One region of the Streptomyces sp. NPDC015171 genome, then DNA from elsewhere that is predicted to be linked to it. Evidence: riboswitches for the same ligand, from Rfam matches in the RefSeq annotation. Region 1 holds a riboswitch; the other holds the start of a gene.
The links. A riboswitch is a leader RNA that binds a small molecule or an ion and turns the genes downstream of it on or off. The one in region 1 is predicted to bind cobalamin.

Region 1 (3,460 bases):
GTCGTCCTTGTCGACCACGAACGCCGAGACGCCGCCGGCGCCGGAGCCGCCGGTACGGGCCATGACGACGTACAGCTGGGCGGTGCCCGCGCCGGAGATGAACTGTTTGACGCCGGTGAGCACGTAGTCGTCGCCGTCGCGGACGGCCCGGGTGGTCAGGGCCGCCGCGTCCGAGCCGGCGCCCGGCTCGGTCAGGCAGTAGCCGGCGAGGTCGTCCATCGCGCACAGCCGGGGCAGCCACCGCTCGCGCTGGGCGTCGTCGCCGAAGCGGTCGATCATCCAGGCGACCATGTTGTGGATGGAGAGGTAGGCGGCGATGCAGGGGCAGCCGGTGGCGAGGATCTCGAAGACGAGCACGCCGTCGGTCCGGCTGAGGCCGGAGCCGCCGGACTCCTCGCGGACGTAGACACCGCCGAGGCCGAGCCCGGCCGCCTTGCGCAGCACGTCCACGGGGAAGTGCTTGTCGCGGTCCCAGTCCAGGGCGTGCGGCGCGAGGTGGTCCTGGGCGAAGTCGAGGGTGGTCTCGACGAGGGCCTGCTGGTCCTCGGTGAGCAGGGTGGTGGTCATACGGCGGTCAGCCCATCGTGGGGATCGTGAAGCTGGCGCCCTCCCGCAGACCGGCCGGCCAGCGGGAGGTGACGGTCTTGGTGCGGGTGTAGAAGCGGATGGCGTCGGGACCGTGCTGGTTCAGGTCGCCGAAGCCGGAGCGCTTCCAGCCGCCGAAGGTGTGGTAGGCGACCGGCACCGGGATGGGTACGTTGACGCCGACCATGCCGGTGTTCACGCGCCGGGTGAAGTCGCGGGCGGTGTCTCCGTCACGGGTGAAGATCGCGACGCCGTTGCCGAAGGTGTGCTCGCTGGGCAGGCGCAGGGCCTCGGCGTAGTCGGCGGCGCGTACGACCGACAGGACGGGGCCGAAGATCTCCTCCTGGTAGATGCGCATCGCCGGGGTGACCCGGTCGAAGAGGGAGGCACCGGCGAAGAAGCCGTTCTCGTGCCCGGGCAGGACGAAGTCGCGTCCGTCGACGACGAGTTCGGCGCCCTCCTCGACGCCGAGGCCAACATAGGAGCGGACCCGGTCCAGCGCGTCCCGGCCGACCAGCGGGCCGAAGTCGGCCTCGGGGTCGTCGCTGCGGCCGATGCGCAGTCCCGCGATGCGTTCCTTCAGTCGGGCGACCAGCGCGTCGGCGGTCTCCTCGCCGACGGGGACGGCGACCGAGACGGCCATGCAGCGCTCGCCCGCCGAGCCGTACCCGGCGCCGATCAGGGCGTCCACCGCCTGGTCGAGGTCGGCGTCCGGCATCACGATCAGGTGGTTCTTGGCGCCGCCGAAGCACTGGGCGCGCTTGCCGTGGGCGGCGGCGGTGGCATAGACGTGCGCGGCGACGGGCGTGGAGCCGACGAAGCCGAGGGCGGCGACCCGCGGGTCCTGGAGGAGGGTGTCGACGGCTTCCCGGTCGCCGTTGACGACGTTGAGGACGCCGGGCGGCAGGCCCGCCTCCAGGAAGAGTTCGGCGAGCCTGAGGGGCACCGAGGGGTCGCGCTCGGAGGGTTTGAGGATGAATGCGTTGCCGCAGGCCAGCGCCGACGCGGCCTTCCAGAGGGGGATCATCGCGGGGAAGTTGAACGGCGTGATGCCGGCGACGACACCGAGGGGCGCGCGCAGCGAGTGGACGTCGATGCCGGTGCCGGCGTTGTCGGTGAACTCGCCCTTGAGCAGATGCGGGATGCCGGCCGCGAACTCCACGACCTCCAGGCCGCGCTGGATGTCGCCGTGGGCGTCGGCGATGGTCTTGCCGTGCTCGGCGGAGAGCAGCCGTGCCAGTGCGTCCTTCTCCTCTTCGACGAGGTGCAGGAAGCGCAGCAGGACACGGGCGCGGCGCTGCGGGTTCCACTCGCCCCACTCGCGCTGGGCCTCCGCCGCGACCTCGATCGCCGCCTCGGTCTCGGCCCGGTTCGCGAGCGGCACGCGGGCCTGGACCGCACCGGTGTTGGGGTCGTACACGTCGCCGTAGGACCCCGATGTGCCCGGGGTGTGCTTGCCGCCGACGAAGTGGGTCAACTCGCGGATGCCGGCGGGGTCGTTCGGACGGATCATGGGCTCCTGCTCTCGTCAGGTGAGGGTGATCCGGGATGGCACGCCGGTCCGGCACGCGCGGACGCGGTGGCGTGCGCGGGCGTGCGGGGGTGGCGTGAGAACGCGTACGGCGTGGACCGTCAGCCGACGGCTACGGGGGTCGCGTGCGGACGTCGACGTATGGGGCGAGGTCCGCCGGGGTCGTGGATGCGCACCGGTGCCATGCGTGTCAGCTCCATCCTCGTGGACAACACGGAACATCCCGCGGCCGGTATCCTGACTCCCGGATCAGCGCGCGCCGTCCGCCTTCCCGACATCCCACTCGTCGGTGGCGTGCTGCTCGACGGCGTACTCCCCGGTCACAGTGGCGGGACCGTGCCGGAATCACACCGGCTTCCCTGCACCGCGGGCCTTCACTCGCGACTATATAGTTGGACGTCCTAGTAAATCCACCCCGGCCGCTTCTTCCGGTCGTACGCGGGAGCGTCGCGGCCGGCCGCGCGCCGCGCGCCGGGCGGCCGGTCAGCCGGGGTCGGACTCGGCCGGCCGCGGTGCCGCGAAGCGCACGGGCGCCCGGAACCTGGCCCTGCGCGCCGCACGGCGGAACGTCGTCAGCACCGCAGGGCCCGCCAGCAGCACGCAGACGAAGTTGGTGACCGCGCGCCCGGTGTCCCAGCCCAGCGACGTCGCCAGGTCGAAGGCGATGTACCGGTGCCACTGCTCGGTGAAGGGCAGGCCGGGCAGGTAGGCGATGGAGCTGTTCGGGTCCAGCGAGAACGGCCAGAAGGAGAGGTTGAGCAGGAAGCCGAAGAGATAGCCGGAGACCGATCCGTAGCCGGCGAGCAGCAGCACCTCGCGCCGGCCCGTGGCACGGGGCAGGAACCCGGCGAGCATCCCGACGAACGCGCAGCCGAACATCTGGTACGGCATCCACGGCCCGACCCCGCCGGTGATGAGCGCGGAGGCGAACAGCGAGGTGCAGCCGAGGACGAAGCCGAAGCCGGGACCGTACACCCGCCCCGCGAGGACCAGGACGAAGAAGACGGTCTCGATGCCGGCCGTTCCCGCGCCCAGGGGTCGCAGGGCCGCGTTGACGGCGGACAGGACGCCCAGCATGGCGAGCGCCTTGGAGTCGATGCCGCCCTCGGCGATCTCCGACAGCACGACGCACAGGACGAGGACCAGCAGGACGCCGAAGATCAGCGGCGGCGCGTAGTTCGAGCCGAACGTGCCGGGCGCCACCACGAACGGCCAGAAGAAGGCGACCGCGCCGAGGAAGGCGGCCAGCGCGACGACGACACCGACGCGCGGGGTGAGCCGGATGGCCGCCGTCATGTCGCGTCCTCCGCAACCGCCCGCGCGACCTGGGCGACCGTCACGAAC
Region 2 (3,460 bases), on a different contig from region 1:
CCAGGAGCCGTGACGTGATCCGCCGCAACACCACGATCCTGCCGCTGTACTCCCTCATGCTCGGCCTGCTGGCCCTGCTGGGCTTCATGGCGATCGCGGCCGGCGTGAAGGTCACCAACGGCCAGCTGGCCATTCCGCAGCTGTTCGAGGACATGTTCCCGGACTGGTTCGCGGGCGTGGCGTTCGCGGCGATCGGCATCGGCGCCCTGGTGCCGGCGGCGATCATGTCCATCGCGGCGGCCAACCTCTTCACCCGGAACATCTACAAGGACTTCATCAAGCCGGACGCCACGCCCGCGCAGGAGACCAAGGTCTCCAAGCTGGTCTCCCTGCTGGTGAAGGTCGGCGCCCTGGTCTTCGTCCTCACCATGGACAAGACGGTCGCCATCAACTTCCAGCTGCTGGGCGGCATCTGGATCCTGCAGACCTTCCCGGCCCTGGTCGGCGGCCTGTTCACCCGCTGGTTCCACCGCTGGGCGCTGCTGGCCGGCTGGGCGGTCGGCATGGTCTACGGCACGGCTGCCGCGTACGGGGTCGCCTCCCCGACCCAGAAGCACTTCGGCGGCTCCTCCAAGGAGATCCCGGGCATCGGTGAGATCGGCTACATCGGCCTGACGGCGTTCGTCCTGAACGTCGCGGTCTCCGTGGTCCTCACGGTCGTCCTGAAGGCCCTGAAGGCCCCCGACGGCATCGACGAGACCAGGCCGGAGGACTACACGGCCGACGCCGGCGACCCGGGCGTCGCGGTGGAGCTGCCGCCCGCGACCGCGGGCGCGGGCCACTAGCCGGGCACCGTTCGACGGGCCGCCGGAGCGACATCCGGCGGCCCGTTGCCGTACCCCGCCGGCGGACTCGACGGCGTGGGCCATCTGATCCGGCGGGCCGGCCGCGCCGGGTGCGCCGCGCCCGGCGGGAGCACCGCCCGGGCGACCTCCAGGGCGGCCTCCCGGGCCTCGGGAAGAGCGTCCGGCGCCTCGGAGCCAGGGGGCCCGGAGCGGGCCCGTGCCGAGCGCGCGCGGGCCGCCGGAGGCCGTCCCACGGTCCTCTCCGGCGGGTCGCGCACAGCGCCCACCGGGCCGGCGGACACCCCGGGCCGTTCGCACGCCGGAGCGGGACCGGCGTCCTTCCCCGGGCCGGCCGGTCTTCGCCCCGGCTGCCTGCGAGTTGACCCTATGAAGCCACGCCGACACAACATCTGGGGGTGACACGACAGCCCGGCACTAGATGTATGCTCGTCCTCGCTGTCGTCGCAGGGGAATCCGGTGTGATTCCGGAACTGTCCCGCAACGGTGTACATGCGCATATCCACGCGCCTGTTCAGTCCGAGGCCTGCCGACAGCCCACCCGGCCGTCCTGGCCTGGGTGCGTTCCGACGTCCGGGCCTCGTGGAGTGGGCTGGTGGACGCGACCGCCGTGTGCGCTCGTGACTGCCCCCTGCCCTCCGCCAGGCCCCCGTGCCGAGCGAGGGAGAGCCCCACGTGACCATCGCGCCAGCCGAACCGGCTTCAGTCAGCGAGCCGGAGACCGACGGTCCCGGTGCCGCGTTGCTGCGGACCCTGACCGAGTTGACCGTCGATCTGCCCGACGCCGACCCAGGACGAGTCGCCGCCGCCGCGCTGCGCGGCCGGTCCGCCCGGGCCGACGAGGCGGAGCTGCGCGAGCTGGCCACGGAGGCCGCCGCCGGTCTGATCTCCGAGGACCCCGCCTACTCGAAGCTGGCCGCCCGGCTGCTGACCCTCGCGATCCGCGACGAGGCCGCCTCGCAGGGCGTGACGTCCTTCACCGAGTCCATCGCGGTCGGGCACCGCGAGGGCCTCGTCGCCGACCGCACCGCGGAGTTCGTCCGGCTGCACGCCGAGCGGCTGGACGCGCTGGTCGACCGTGCGGCCGACGACCGCTTCGGCTACTTCGGCCTGCGCACCCTGCACAGCCGCTACCTGCTGCGCCACCCGATCACCCGCAAGGTCGTCGAGACGCCCCAGCACTTCATGCTGCGCGTGGCGAGCGGTCTGGCCGAGGACGACACGGCCCGGGCCCTGGACGAGGTCGCGGCGCTCTACGGCCTGATGAGCCGCCTGGACTACCTCCCGTCCTCCCCCACTCTTTTCAACTCCGGCACCCGGCACCCCCAGATGTCGTCCTGCTACCTGCTGGACTCGCCCCTGGACGAGCTGGACTCCATCTACGACCGGTACCACCAGGTCGCCCGGCTGTCGAAGCACGCCGGCGGCATCGGCCTGTCGTACTCCCGTATCCGCTCGCGCGGTTCGCTGATCCGGGGGACGAACGGGCACTCCAACGGCATCGTGCCGTTCCTGAAGACCCTGGACGCCTCGGTGGCCGCGGTGAACCAGGGCGGCCGGCGCAAGGGCGCCGCCGCCGTGTACCTGGAGACCTGGCACTCCGACATCGAGGAGTTCCTGGAGCTGCGGGACAACACCGGTGAGGACGCCCGCCGCACCCACAACCTGAACCTCGCGCACTGGATCCCGGACGAGTTCATGCGCCGCGTGAACACCGACGGGCAGTGGTCGCTGTTCTCCCCGGCGGACGTGCCCGAGCTGGTCGACCTGTGGGGCGCGGAGTTCGACGCCGCCTACCGCGAGGCCGAGGCGGCGGGCCTGGCGAAGAAGACGATGCCGGCCCGTGAGCTGTACGGCCGCATGATGCGCACCCTCGCGCAGACCGGCAACGGCTGGATGACCTTCAAGGACGCCGCCAACCGCACCGCCAACCAGACCGCCGAGCCCGGCCACGTCGTCCACTCCTCCAACCTCTGCACGGAGATCCTGGAGGTCACGGACGACGGCGAGACCGCGGTCTGCAACCTGGGTTCGGTCAACCTCGGCGCCTTCGTGAGCAACGGCGACATCGACTGGGAGCGGCTGGACGAGACCGTCCGCACGGCCGTCACCTTCCTCGACCGCGTCGTCGACATCAACTTCTACCCGACCGAGCAGGCGGGCCGTTCCAACGCCAAGTGGCGCCCGGTCGGTCTCGGCGCGATGGGCCTGCAGGACGTCTTCTTCAAGCTGCGTCTGCCCTTCGACTCCGCCGAGGCCAAGGCCCTGTCGACGCGGATCGCCGAGCGCATCATGCTCGCCGCGTACGAGGCCTCCGCCGACCTCGCCGAGCGCAACGGCCCGCTGCCCGCCTGGGAGAAGACCCGCACGGCCAAGGGTGTCCTGCACCCCGACCACTACGACGTCGAGCTGACCTGGCCGGAGCGCTGGGCCGCGCTGCGTCAGCGGATCGCGGCGGTCGGCATGCGCAACTCGCTGCTCCTCGCCATCGCGCCGACGGCCACCATCGCCTCGATCGCGGGTGTGTACGAGTGCATCGAGCCACAGGTCTCCAACCTGTTCAAGCGCGAGACGCTGTCCGGTGAGTTCCTCCAGGTCAACTCCTACCTGGTGCAGGAGCTCAAGGACATGGGCGTCTGGGACGCCCGCACCCGCGA

Region 2: linked by a shared signal. The riboswitch ahead of ACF073_RS00920 (ribonucleoside-diphosphate reductase subunit alpha) and the one ahead of ACF073_RS38615 (CoA-acylating methylmalonate-semialdehyde dehydrogenase) in region 1 are both predicted to bind cobalamin.

Annotation. Positions count from the first base shown of each region.
Region 1 covers NZ_JBIBUO010000027.1:8,569-12,028, reverse strand. The annotation lists gene ACF073_RS38620 (acyl-CoA dehydrogenase family protein) at 1-567, opposite strand, end outside; gene ACF073_RS38615 (CoA-acylating methylmalonate-semialdehyde dehydrogenase) at 575-2,098, opposite strand; cobalamin riboswitch at 2,326-2,520, opposite strand; gene ACF073_RS38610 (ECF transporter S component) at 2,600-3,412, opposite strand; gene ACF073_RS38605 (ABC transporter ATP-binding protein) at 3,409-3,460, opposite strand, start outside.
Region 2 covers NZ_JBIBUO010000001.1:190,995-194,454, forward strand. The annotation lists gene mctP (monocarboxylate uptake permease MctP) at 1-785, shown strand, start outside; cobalamin riboswitch at 1,212-1,352, shown strand; gene ACF073_RS00920 (ribonucleoside-diphosphate reductase subunit alpha) at 1,479-3,460, shown strand, end outside.